3 regions of the Mesorhizobium sp. CNPSo 4670 genome follow, and region 2 is predicted to be linked to each of the others. Evidence: predicted binding sites of a transcription regulator. Region 2 holds the regulator's gene; each other region holds the start of a gene.
What was found. The regulator PhoB, encoded in region 2, activates phosphate uptake and scavenging genes when phosphate is short. The targets are predictions, from matches to a motif close to TGTCATNNANCTGTCAT.
Positions count from the first base shown of each region.

Region 1: the regulator PhoB is predicted to act here: its motif matches at 1,856-1,872, upstream of AC0ZT5_RS22075 (LTA synthase family protein).
Region 3: the regulator PhoB is predicted to act here: its motif matches at 2,077-2,093, upstream of AC0ZT5_RS14700 (acid phosphatase).

Region 1 is NZ_JBWJFQ010000014.1:42,525-46,805, forward strand. It holds gene AC0ZT5_RS22075 (LTA synthase family protein) at 1-1,841, opposite strand, end outside; gene fabD (ACP S-malonyltransferase) at 2,095-3,042, shown strand; gene fabG (3-oxoacyl-[acyl-carrier-protein] reductase) at 3,103-3,840, shown strand; gene AC0ZT5_RS22090 (acyl carrier protein) at 4,053-4,281, shown strand, end outside.
Region 2 is NZ_JBWJFQ010000005.1:96,693-100,973, reverse strand. It holds gene pstA (phosphate ABC transporter permease PstA) at 1-360, shown strand, start outside; gene pstB (phosphate ABC transporter ATP-binding protein PstB) at 357-1,163, shown strand; gene phoU (phosphate signaling complex protein PhoU) at 1,189-1,896, shown strand; gene phoB (phosphate regulon transcriptional regulator PhoB) at 1,916-2,605, shown strand; gene AC0ZT5_RS11300 (ROK family protein) at 2,760-4,007, opposite strand.
Region 3 is NZ_JBWJFQ010000007.1:182,141-186,421, reverse strand. It holds gene AC0ZT5_RS14710 (cytochrome b) at 1-1,108, shown strand, start outside; gene AC0ZT5_RS14705 (cytochrome c1) at 1,136-2,008, shown strand; gene AC0ZT5_RS14700 (acid phosphatase) at 2,138-2,833, shown strand; gene AC0ZT5_RS14695 (alpha-hydroxy acid oxidase) at 3,014-4,159, shown strand; gene AC0ZT5_RS14690 (adenine phosphoribosyltransferase) at 4,169-4,281, shown strand, end outside.

The DNA.
Region 1 (4,281 bases), on a different contig from region 2:
GGGTCGATCTCCTTCTGCCGTGCCCAATCGGGCGTGGCTTCGCCCGTCGGCGTCAGCAACAAATTGCGGTCGACGACGCGGTAGCGTTCGCGCATCTCACCCAGGAAGCCGGTGTAGTATGGGTGGGTGATGCCGGCGGTGGTGAGGATATGATAGGGCAGGAACGCCGGGCTCACCGCGCCCAGGTTCTCGACCGGACCGGAGTGGTTCGACCAGATGATCAGCGGCGTCTGGTGATGTTCAAGTGCGGCTTGCGGCGTCGGTTCCTTGCGCGGCGCGACATTGTCTTTCAGGAAGCCGGTTTCGACATAGACCGGCCCCAGCGGCGGCAGATGGTCGCCGAAGAAGGCGATCACGGTGGGACGGGAGCGTTTCTTCGCCCATTCGACAAGGCGTTCAAGGCCACGATCGGCGTCGGCTGACCCCTCGGCGTAGCTGAGCAGCGATTCACGTGCCCATTGGCTGATAGGTGCCTGCACCGTGTGTGTAGGATTGTAATAGCGGTTCGGCTCGTAGGGACCGTGGTTTTGCAGACTGACAGCAAAAAAGAACACCGGCTCATCGCTGGCGTCGGCCTCGCTGATGATCTCGTCGGTCATCGCCGCATCGGACGCCAGCGGCCCGCGCTTCTGCAAGGGCGGCAGCGTCTCTTCTGATTTGAAATCGTTGAAGCCGAAATCTGCGTAGACCGCGCCACGGTTCCAGAACCAGTTGGTGCCGGGATGGATGGCGCGCGCCCGGTAACCCTGGCTCTTGAGGAACGTCGCGAGCGAAGGCGTCGGCGTGCGCACATATTGCTGATAGGGGATGCTGCCAGCCGGCAGGAAGGCGTTGGAAAAGCCGGTCAGCGCCTCAAACTCGATGTTGGCGGTCATGCCGCCGAATTCGGGCGAGAACATCGAGCCCGAACGCAGCGCCCGCACGTTGGGGATCGGGTCGGGCGTGATGGTGACGCCGGGCAGCTTGGTCGGATCCCAGAAGGATTCGCTCATGACGATGATGATGTCGGGTTTTTCGGCCGGCATCGAGGCGGTCACATCGGTCCTGTCGATCGCCGCGATTGCCTTGTCGGAATAGCCCGGCGGCGCCGAGACATGCGCCATCGGCACGTTGAGAGCGAAGGCCAGGGCAAAGCCGTTGGAGGCATAGTTTTCCTTCTGGTCCCACATGATCGGGATGATCTGCAGCCGGTCCCTGGTCCAGGAGAAGGTGGCATAGTCCATGATCGAAACGAAGAAGGCGAGCAGCGGCACCGCCAGCGTCAGCCGGGCAAGGCGGCCCTTGCGGCTGAGCGCCGGAACCCTGCGGCGCCATAGCCGCCAGCCATAGACGAGCAGCGACAGGCCGGCGACGATGCCCGCGACCATGGCCAGCGCGGTCATCGGCCGGTCGCGCACCAGGAGCGGCAGCAGCGCGAAGATCTGGCGGGCGTAGAGGAAATCGGTGGGATAGAGCGGATCGCCGAGATAATGCGACTTCTGGTGGCCGACGAAGGCAAGGGACAGGGTCAGCGGCGCGACGATCATCAGGCTCTGGTGGCTGCGGCCAAGCACGGCATCGAGGCCGATCAGGATCAGCGCGAACACGACGATGGTGGTCCAGCCCGGCTTGAGCGGCTGCAGGAAGAAGGCGACCGTGCCGGCAAAGTCGCCGCGCACGATCAATTCGATGGCAAACACCATGACGGCCGCGATCGCCAGGCTGACCAGCCCATAGCGCACGACCGGCCATGTCCTGCCCGGCAGATAGCCGGTAGACGGGTCGTCTTCCAGGAACTGTGGCGCGGCTTTGCCGACGCGTTTAGAACTCTTTGCCACTTTAACTTCCCCACCCAGCGACAAACTCGTCACTCGATTGTCATATAATTGTCACGCAAAGCTAGCGCCTGTGGCGGAAATAAGAAGAGCCAGCAAACGATTCGTGAGCGGTTTTCATCAGGAGTGATCGCCAAAAAGCCTTTCGGAACAGGCACTCGGCCGGCGATGGTGCCGCCGGCCAGGGTCGAACTGGGCTTGACTTGGCGGCCTGCCTTGCGTCACAGGCAAGAAAAACCCGACTATCAGGCAAGCAAAACCAGCCCTTGGGAGCCCTCGCATGGCCGTTGCATTCACCTTTCCTGGACAAGGCAGCCAGGCTGTCGGCATGGGCAAGGATCTCGCCGATGCCTTTCCCGAGGCGCGCAGGATCTTCCAGGAGGTCGACGACGCACTTGGCGAAAACCTGTCGAAGCTGATCTGGGAAGGGCCAGAGGAGACGTTGACGCTCACCGCCAATGCGCAGCCGGCGCTGATGGCGGTGTCGCTGGCCGCGATCAGGGCGCTGGAATCGCGCGGCTTCTCGCTGAAGGACAAGGTCGCCTATGTCGCCGGCCATTCGCTGGGCGAATATTCGGCGCTCGCGGCCGCCGGCTTCGTTTCGGTTGCCGATGCCGCCAGGCTGCTGCGCATCCGGGGCAATGCCATGCAGGCAGCGGTGCCGGCCGGCGAGGGCGCCATGGCGGCAATCATCGGGCTGGAACAGGCGGATGTAGAAGCTGCCTGCGCCGAGGCTGCCCAAGGGGCAGGCTCTGTCTGCCAGGTGGCGAACGACAATGGCGGCGGCCAACTGGTCATTTCAGGCACAAAGGGCGCAGTGGAGCTGGCGGCGAAACTTTGCACGGAAAAGGGCGCCAAGCGGGCGCTGATGCTGCAGGTTTCGGCGCCTTTCCACTCCGCGCTGATGACGCCGGCGGCCGAGATCATGCGCGAGGCTCTGGCCAGCGTGGCGAAGGCCGCCCCGGTGGTTCCCATCGTCTCCAACGTCACCGTCACCCCGACCAACGATCCGGACGAGATCGCGCGGCGTCTGGTCGAGCAGGTGATTGCCCGCGTGCGCTGGCGCGAGACTGTGGAATGGTTCGGCGCAAACGGCATCGCCACGCTTTACGAGATCGGCGCCGGAAAGGTGCTTTCAGGCCTGGCGCGGCGTATCAACCGCGACATCGCCACCGCGTCGGTCGGCTCTGCGGCTGATGTCGAGGCGGTGCTGGCGACGCTTGCTTAATCTAGTGCCATTTGACCCTGCCCGTGCAAAGGGTGTTCTCTTCTCAATCAGGAGACAAAAATGTTCGAATTGACTGGCCGCAAGGCACTCGTCACCGGCGCATCGGGAGGCATTGGCGAGGCGATCGCCAGGGTCCTGCATGCGCAAGGCGCGATCGTTGGCCTGCATGGCACGCGGGTCGAGAAACTGGAGACGCTGGCCGCCGAGCTTGGCGATCGGGTCAAGCTGTTCCCGGCCAACCTGTCGAACCGTGATGAGGTCAAGGCGCTCGGCCAGAAGGCGGAGGCCGACCTCGAAGGTGTCGACATCCTGGTCAACAATGCCGGCATCACCAAGGACGGGCTGTTCGTGCGCATGTCGGACGCCGACTGGGACACCGTGCTCGAGGTCAACCTGACCGCTGTCTTCAGGCTGACCCGCGAACTCACCCATCCAATGATGCGCCGCCGTCACGGCCGTATCATCAACATCACCTCGGTTGTCGGCGTCACCGGCAATCCCGGCCAGGCCAACTATTGCGCCTCCAAGGCCGGCATGATCGGCTTTTCCAAATCGCTGGCGCAGGAGATCGCCACCCGCAACATCACAGTCAACTGCGTCGCCCCGGGCTTCATCGAATCGGCGATGACCGACAAGCTCAACGACAAGCAGAAGGAGGCGATCATGGCGGCGATCCCGACGCGCCGCATGGGCACCGGCGCCGAAGTCGCATCCGCCGTTGCCTATCTCGCCTCCAACGAAGCCGCCTACGTCACCGGCCAGACCATCCATGTGAATGGCGGCATGGCGATGATCTGAACGAGGTCCGGCGGAGTTGTTGCCGGCTTGTGAAAAGAGACCATTTCGGCTTGGACCTCAGCTATTTTTCGTGTAATGCGGCCCGCAACCCGGCGGTTCGGGCAAAAACCGGTCCGTGGCCGTTGCGTTTCCGGCAGGACCATCTTTCAGCTTGATTAGCGGCATTCTGCCCGCTAACGAAGACAGACAAACAAAAGACGAGGATGCCCCAAATGAGTGACACCGCAGAGCGCGTCAAAAAGATCGTCATCGAGCACCTTGGTGTCGATGCCGACAAAGTGACGGAGCAGGCGAGCTTCATCGATGATCTGGGCGCCGACAGCCTCGACACGGTCGAACTCGTCATGGCGTTCGAAGAAGAATTCGGCGTCGAGATTCCCGACGATGCGGCCGAGACCATCCTGACCGTCGGCGACGCGGTGAAGTATATCGACAAGGCAT
Region 2 (4,281 bases):
CTGGTGCCGAACGCGTTGCGCGAGGCCGGCACCGCGATCGGCGCGCCGCGCTGGGTGGTCATCAAGTCGGTCGCTTACCGCGCCGCCCTTTCAGGCATCGTCACCGGCATATTGCTGTCGATCGCCCGTATCTCCGGCGAGACGGCGCCGCTGCTCTTTACAGCGCTCAACAACCAGTTCTGGTCGAGCAATCTCAACGCGCCGATGGCCAGCCTGCCAGTGACCATCTTCCAGTTCGCTCTCAGCCCTTACGAGGAATGGCAGCAACTGGCCTGGACCGGTGCACTCATCATCACATTGACGGTTCTCGCGCTCAGCATCTTTGCTCGCAGCCTGACCGGACGCAGAGAGGACAAATGAGCCAGATGTTGTCTCCAGACATGACGATCGCCGCCGAGGCAATTGCCGGCAAGGCCAAGATCGAGGTCAAGAACCTCAACTTCTACTACGGCCAGAGCAAGGCGCTGAAGGACATCACGCTGTCGCTGCCCGAGCGCAGCGTCACCGCCTTCATCGGACCTTCGGGCTGCGGGAAGTCGACGCTGCTGCGCGTCTTCAATCGCATCTACGAGCTCTATCCCAAGCAGACGGCCGAGGGCCAGGTGCTGCTCGACGGGCAGAACGTTCTCGACCGCTCGCAGGACCTCAACCTGCTGCGGACCAAGATCGGCATGGTGTTCCAGAAACCGACGCCGTTCCCGATGTCGATCTATGAAAACATCGCCTTCGGCGTCAGGCTCTACGAGAAGATCAGCAAGTCCGAGATGGACGGCCGTGTCGAGCAGGCGCTGAAGCGCGCCGCACTGTGGACCGAAGTCAAGGACAAGCTCAACGCCAGCGGCCTCAGCCTCTCAGGCGGCCAGCAGCAGCGACTCTGCATCGCCCGCACCGTGGCGGTGAAGCCGGAAGTCATCCTGCTCGACGAGCCGGCCTCGGCGCTTGACCCGCTGTCGACCGCCAAGATCGAAGAGCTGATCGACGAGTTGCAAGCCGACTACACGATCGTCATCGTCACCCACAACATGCAGCAGGCGGCGCGCGTGTCGAAGCAGACGGCCTTCATGTATCTGGGCGAACTGGTCGAGTTCGACCGCACCGAGAAGATCTTCACGTCGCCCCGCGAGAAGCGCACGCAGGACTACATCACCGGCCGCTTCGGCTGAGCTCAGGCATACGAGGACTAAGATCATGGGCGAACACACAGTGGCTTCTTTCGACGAGGATCTCGGACAGATCAGCAGGCTGATCCGCGACATGGGCGACCTCGCCGGCTCGATGGTCGGCGGCGCCACCAAGGCGCTGTTGAATTCCGACAACGCCCTGGCGCAGCGCGTCGTCTCCGACGATGCGATCATGGATGCGCGCCAGCGTGAACTCGACGACCGCGCCATCACACTGATCGCCAAGCGTCAGCCGATGGCCGACGATCTGCGCCATGTCGTCGGTTCGATCCGCATGGCCGGCGACCTCGAGCGTATCGGCGACCTTGCCAAGAACATCGCCAAGCGCGTCGGCACCGTCGGCCTCAGCGTCACCCCACGCGACCTGTCGCACTCCATCGACGCAATGGCGCAGCTGGTGCTGATCCAGGTGCAGGGCGTCATCGAGGAATATACGGCGCGCGACGCGGCGGCTTTGGCGAAGCTGCGCGCCGACGACGAGCGCATCGACGTCAAATACACCTCCGTGTTCCGCGAACTCCTGACCTACATGATGGAAGACCCGCGCAACATCACCGCCTGCACGCATCTGTTGTTCTGCGCCAAGAACCTCGAACGCATCGGCGATCACGTCACCAACATCGCGGAAAATGCGTATTATGTTTTGACCGGTACGCAGCTGCCCGCCAATCGTCCGAAGCAGGACGAGACGGCAATGTCCGCGCCGGCGGCATGACGGCAGGGGTGACCAGTCGATGATCGCGCCACGAATCATGGTGGTGGAGGATGAGGAGCCGCTGGGTGTGCTGCTCCGCTACAATCTGGAGTCCGAGGGCTACCAGGTCGAGGTGGTGACGCGCGGCGACGAGGCCGAGATCCGGCTGCAGGAGAACGTCCCCGACCTTCTGGTGCTGGACTGGATGGTGCCGGCGGTTTCCGGAATCGAACTCTGCCGCCGGCTAAGGATGCGTCCCGAGACCGAGCGGCTGCCGATCATCATGCTGACCGCGCGTGGCGAGGAAAGCGATCGTGTGCGCGGCCTCTCGACCGGCGCCGACGATTATCTGGTCAAGCCGTTCTCGACGCCGGAGTTCATGGCCAGGGTCAAGGCGCTGCTGCGCCGCGCCAAGCCGGAAGTGCTGTCCAGCGTGCTCAAGGTCGGCGACATCGTGCTCGATCGTGAATCGCACAGGGTCTATCGCAAGAAGAGCGAGATTCGGCTCGGACCGACCGAATTCCGCCTGCTCGAATTCATGATGCGCCATCCCGGCCGTGTGTTCTCGCGCAGCCAGCTGCTCGACAATGTCTGGGGCGAGACGATCTACATCGACGAACGCACGGTCGACGTGCATGTCGGCCGGCTGCGCAAGGCGGTCAACAATGGCCGCATGCCCGATGTCATCCGCACCATTCGTGGGGCGGGCTACGCAATCCGGGAAGATTAGGGATATGCTGATATTCAGGTGATGCCTGCCTGCGAACGGCAGTTTCCAGCGCTTCCGGTACTCACGGATCCAAATGTCCGCTCCGTTCCGGTTCTCGGAACCCGCCATTCTCGACTCGGCCTAACCTGAATCTCAACACATCCCGACGCGTTATTCACGCAACGTTCTTGCCGCCGAGGCCGGATCTCGCCTGCGTGCCGGGCGCGAAAATCTCCTGGTCTACGAAGGTCAGCGCCCGCGTCGCGCAGCCTTCGCGGATCAGTGGCAGTTCGTTCGGTTCGGTGTCGAAGGAAATCGATTGCGAATGCTGGCCGCCGGCGGTCTGCGCAATCGCCTCGCGCAATGCCGGCTCGATCAGGTCGAAGGCGGCGGCGCTGACACCGACCATGGCGACGGGCGCCGGATCGATCAGCGCGAACAGGCTGCCGAGACCGTAGCCGAGTGCCTCGCCGGCCTTGCGATAGGCCTCGCGCTCGGGTCCATCCCTTTCGCGGGCCGCGCTCGCCAGGGCGCGCATGTCGGCGTCACTGACATCGGCCACCGGTTCCGCGTCCTCGCTCATCTGCCTTGCGTTCCGCCAGATGGCATAGTTGCCGGCATAGGCCTCGACGCAGCCCCGCCGACCACAGCGGCACAGCGCGCCGTGCGGCCGATGGATCATATGGCCGAACTCGCCGCCTGAGGAATGAGTGCCAGTGAACAACTCGCCCTTCAACACCAGGCCCATGCCGATGCCGTGCGACAACAGGATGGCGATGAAGTCGTCGCGGTAGCGATCAGGGTCGCGCCAGCGCAACGCGATCGCCATCATATTGCAGTCGTTCTCCATGGTGGCGGGGATGCCGAACTCGTCCTCGAGTATGTCGGCGAAGGCGATATCGGTGTGCGGCGTGATCGGTGACCACAGCATGGCGCGGGCACGCGTGTCGGTGATGCCCTGGATCGCCAGCGCGATGCGGGCGACACTGCGGACGTCGAGGTCGGGGTCTTCGAGACGACGGCGTACGATGGCAACGCATTCACCGACCAGCGCGTCGCGCGACATGGTCAGCGTGTCCAGCCGGCGCTGTTCCTCGGCGATCACCTGGCCGGCATAGTCGATGACGGCGACCGAGAGGAAGTTCAGCGACAACACCACGGTCATCACCGCCGCCGCTTCCGGATTGAGGCCGAGGCCGACCTGCGGCCGGCCGCGTTTGAGCGAGCCGGCCTCGCTCGGCTTGCTCTCAGTCAGGATGCCTTCGCCGATGAGGTCGGAGGAGATCGCCGATATGGTCGAATGGCTGAGGCCCGTGGTCGCGGCGATCTCGGTGCGGGACGGCTGTCCGGCGCGGCGCACGGCCGCAATCACCATCGCCCGGTTGCGGCGGCGCAGATCGTCGTGGCGGATTCCGACCGACATGCTTTTTCACATCCTCCCGGTCGCTGCAGCCTTTCGTGCCTCCCGAAGGCCATCAGCGAAGCCTGAAAACGCGACGCGCTTCAGGCACTTGTTTCTGCGCGTGTCGTTGCCCCAAAACCACTGCGCACTTTTGGGGCGACATGCGCCAAGCCAAATTCTGGCAGAACCCCACCATCATGTCATTATTTATTCCGGAGCTCGAAAAAAACTTGGAGAGACGTCAAAATCCATCAGAATCGATGTTGACAGCGTTCGGGCGTTGGATCACTATTTT
Region 3 (4,281 bases), on a different contig from region 2:
GGCCATGCACTATGCGGCCGACACCACTCTCGCCTTCGATTCGGTCGAGAAGATCATGCGCGACGTGAATTCTGGATGGCTGTTGCGCTATCTCCATGCCACAGGCGCCTCGTTCTTCTTTATGGCCGTTTATGTCCACATCTTTCGCGGCCTCTACTACGGCTCCTACAAGGCGCCGCGCGAGCTGCTGTGGATCCTCGGCTGCATCATCTACCTCCTGATGATGGCGACGGCCTTCATGGGCTACGTGCTGCCTTGGGGACAGATGAGCTTCTGGGGCGCCACCGTCATCACCGGCTTCTTCAGCGCCATCCCGCTGGTCGGCGAATGGATCCAGCAGCTGCTGCTCGGCGGCTTCGCCGTCGACAATCCGACACTGAACCGCTTTTTCTCGCTGCACTACCTCTTGCCGTTCATGATCGCCGGGGTCGTCATTCTGCATATCTGGGCATTGCACGTCACCGGCCAGAGCAATCCGACCGGCATCGAGGTCAAGTCGAAGACCGACACCGTCGCCTTCACCCCCTATGCGACCATCAAGGACGCGTTCGGTTCGATCGTGTTCCTGTTCTTCTTTGCCTATTTCGTCTTCTACATTCCGAATTTTCTTATGGCACCCGACAATTACATCGTAGCCAATCCGTTGAAGACACCGGCGCATATTGTGCCTGAATGGTACTTCCTGCCGTTCTACGCGATCCTGCGCGCCATCACTTTCAACATCGGGCCGATCAATTCCAAGCTCGGCGGCGTGATCTGCATGTTCGGCGCCATCGTCATGCTGTTCCTGGTGCCGTGGCTCGACACTTCGAAGGTGCGTTCGGCTGTCTACCGGCCCTGGTACAAACTGTTCTTCTGGCTGTTCGTCGCTGACGCCGTCCTGCTTGGCTGGCTGGGCTCGCAGCCTGCCGAGGGCAGCTATGTGTTCATGGCGCAGATGGCGACGCTGTTCTACTTCGCCTTCTTCCTGGTCGCGCTGCCGGTGCTCGGGCTGATCGAGACACCGCGGCGGCTGCCGAATTCGATCACCGAGGCTGTGCTCGAGAAGAACAAGGGCGGCGGCGGACATCTGGCGGGTGCCGCGGCCTCACCAGAGACCAAGGGCTGAGCGGTAGAGAATCTAAGGGGATTTGGCATGAAAAAGATTCTCACCTCGCTGGCGCTGATCGGCCTTGTGGCCGCCGGCACTGGGGCCGCAGGCACTTGGGCGATCGCAGCCGAAGAGGCACACAACGCGGCCGCGCCGACGCATTTTCCGATTGATGAGCCGAAGGAAATCAGCTGGAGCTTTGCCGGCCCGTTCGGCACCTATGACAAAGCGCAGTTGCAGCGCGGCCTGAAGGTTTACAAGGAAGTCTGCTCGGCCTGTCACTCGATGAATCTCGTGGCATTCCGTACGCTGTCGGACCTCGGCTATTCCGACGCGCAGATCAAGTCGCTGTCGGCCGGGTACACGATCCATGACGGCCCCAACGATGCCGGCGACATGTTCGATCGCCCCGGCAAGCCGTCCGATTATTTCCCGCCGCCTTTCCCCAACGAGCAGGCGGCTGCATCCGCCAATGGTGGTGCTGCTCCGCCCGACATGTCGCTGCTAGCCAAAGCGCGCGGCGTCGAGCGCGGCTTCCCGCAGTTCGTCTTCGACATCTTCACCCAGTATGCCGCGGGCGGGCCGGACTACATCCATTCGCTGCTGACCGGCTACGACCAGACGCCGCCTGCCGGCATGGTCATTCCGGAGGGCACCCATTACAACCCATACTTCGTGTCGGGCGTGTCGCTGAAGATGCCCAAGCCGCTCTCCGACGGACAGGTGACTTATGATGACGGCTCGCCGCAGACGGTCGATCAGTATGCCCGCGACGTGTCGGCCTTCCTGATGTGGGCGGCCGAGCCGCACATGGAAGACCGCAAGAAGACTGGCTTCCGCGTGCTGGTGTTCCTGCTCCTGTTCGGCGCGCTGGTCTATCTCACCAAGCGCAAGGTGTGGGAAGGCGTGGCGCACTAAACCGCGCACAGCCATACGATCACAAAAGGGCGCCGAAAGGCGCCCTTTTGTATTTGGGGGGCCCGTGGTGTCACATGGCCGTCACCGCATCTGGCGATCCTGTGCCGCTCTCATCAAAGGATCGCACTCATGAAAAGATACGCATCGCTCGCGGCAGGCTTGCTGCTGCTCATCGTCGGCTCGGCCGCGCAAGCAGAAGACGCCCAGCCCTTCGTCACAAACAAGGATGTCGACCTGACGATGATCCTGCCGCCGCCGCCGGCAAACGACTCGGCGCAGACCAAGGCCGAACTTGGCGAGGTGCTGACTCTGCAGGTGACGCGCACACCTGAGATGGTGGCCAGCGCAGTTGCCGACGCCGAGGAGAATGTCTGGCGCTTCGCCAATGTCATGGGGCCGAAGTTCAACAAGGAAACGCTGCCGAAATTCAGTGCTTTCTTCGATCGCGTGGTGGCCACCGAAGGCGCTGTCGTCGATCCGGCCAAGGATGTCTGGAAGCGTCCGCGTCCGCACCAGCTCAGCGACCTCGTCAAGCCCGCGGTCAAGCTGTCCAGCTCGGGTTCGTGGCCTTCCGGCCATGCCACCGTCGGCACCATGATGGGCATCATCCTGTCCGACATGGTTCCGGAAAAGCGCGCCGAGATCATGGCGCGTGCGGCTGAATACGCCCACAATCGTGAGGTCGGCGGTATCCACTATGCGTCCGACGTCGAGATGGGCAAGATTTCCGGCAGCGTGATCGCCGCCGTCCTGCTCAACCGGGACGACTTCAAGGCCGAATACGACGTGGCCAAAGCCGAGCTTCGTTCCGATCTCGGCATGTAATCTTCGCCAGTTGCCGGTTTTCGACGCAAGGGGCGCTTCGGGCGCCCCTTTTTGTGCGTGCGGTTGTAGCTCGTGGGGCAGCTCGGCAATTAGGCCGTTGGCATGGAGACAACAGGTTGATATTCGACGCACCAAACGGTGGCGAAGCGATTGCCCCGATATGACGTCTGGAAATCAATGATGCGGCTCAGCGACTGTCACAATTTTTCCGATTTCCGCCGCATGGCGCAGCGGCGGCTGCCGGGACCGATCTTCGACTACATCGACGGCGCGGCGGACGATGAAGTCACCTATCGCCGCAACACCGAAAGCTTCGAGACCTGCGACCTGGTTCCCAACGTCCTGCGTGGCGTCAGCGAGATCGACTTGTCGGTGACGGTGATGGGCCAGAAGCTGGCGATGCCGGTCTATTGCTCGCCGACCGCCTTGCAGCGGCTGTTCCACCATCAGGGCGAGCGCGCGGTCGCCAAGGCGGCCGCCAAGTACGGCACGATGTTCGGCGTCTCCTCGCTTGGCACCGTCAGCCTCGAGGAGGCGCGCGGGATCAGCAGCGGCCCGCAGGTCTACCAGTTCTATTTCCACCGGGATCGCGGCCTCAACCGGGCGATGATGCAGCGGGCAAAGGAGGTTGGCGTCGAAGTGATGATGCTGACCGTCGACAGCATCACAGGGGGAAACCGCGAGCGCGACAAACGCACCGGCTTTGCCATCCCCTTCAAGCTCAACCTGGCCGGAATGCTGCAGTTCGCGATCAAGCCGGCCTGGGCAATCAATTATTTCACCCATGAGGGGTTCAAGCTGCCGCAACTGGATGAGCATGTCGACATGGGCGGCGGCACCATGTCGATCAGCCGTTACTTCACCGAGATGCTCGACCCGTCGATGACGTGGGACGATGTCGCCGAGATGGTCAGGCTGTGGTCGGGTCCGTTCTGCCTCAAGGGCGTCATGTCGGTGGAGGACGCCAAACGCGCCGTCGAGATCGGCTGCAGCGGCATCGTGCTGTCGAACCATGGCGGCCGGCAACTGGATGGTTCGCGGGCGGCGTTCGACCAGCTTGCCGAGATCGTCGATGCGGTCGGCGACAAGATCGACGTCATCATGGATGGCGGCGTGCAGCGCGGCACGCATGTGCTGAAGGCGCTGTCGCTCGGCGCCAAGGCGGTCGGCGTGGGCCGCTACTATCTGTTCCCGCTCGCGGCGGCCGGCCAGCCGGGCGTCGAACGGGCACTCGAACAGATGCGGGTCGAGATCGAGCGCGGCATGAAGCTGATGGGCTGCAGTTCGATCGAACAATTGTCGCGCAAGAATCTCCGTTTCAGGTAATCTCGACCCATGAAATCCTCCCTCGAAGACTCATTGCTTGCCGCGATCCGCACCATTCCGGATTATCCCAAGCCCGGCATCCTGTTTCGCGACATCACCACGCTGCTCGGCAATGCGCGCGC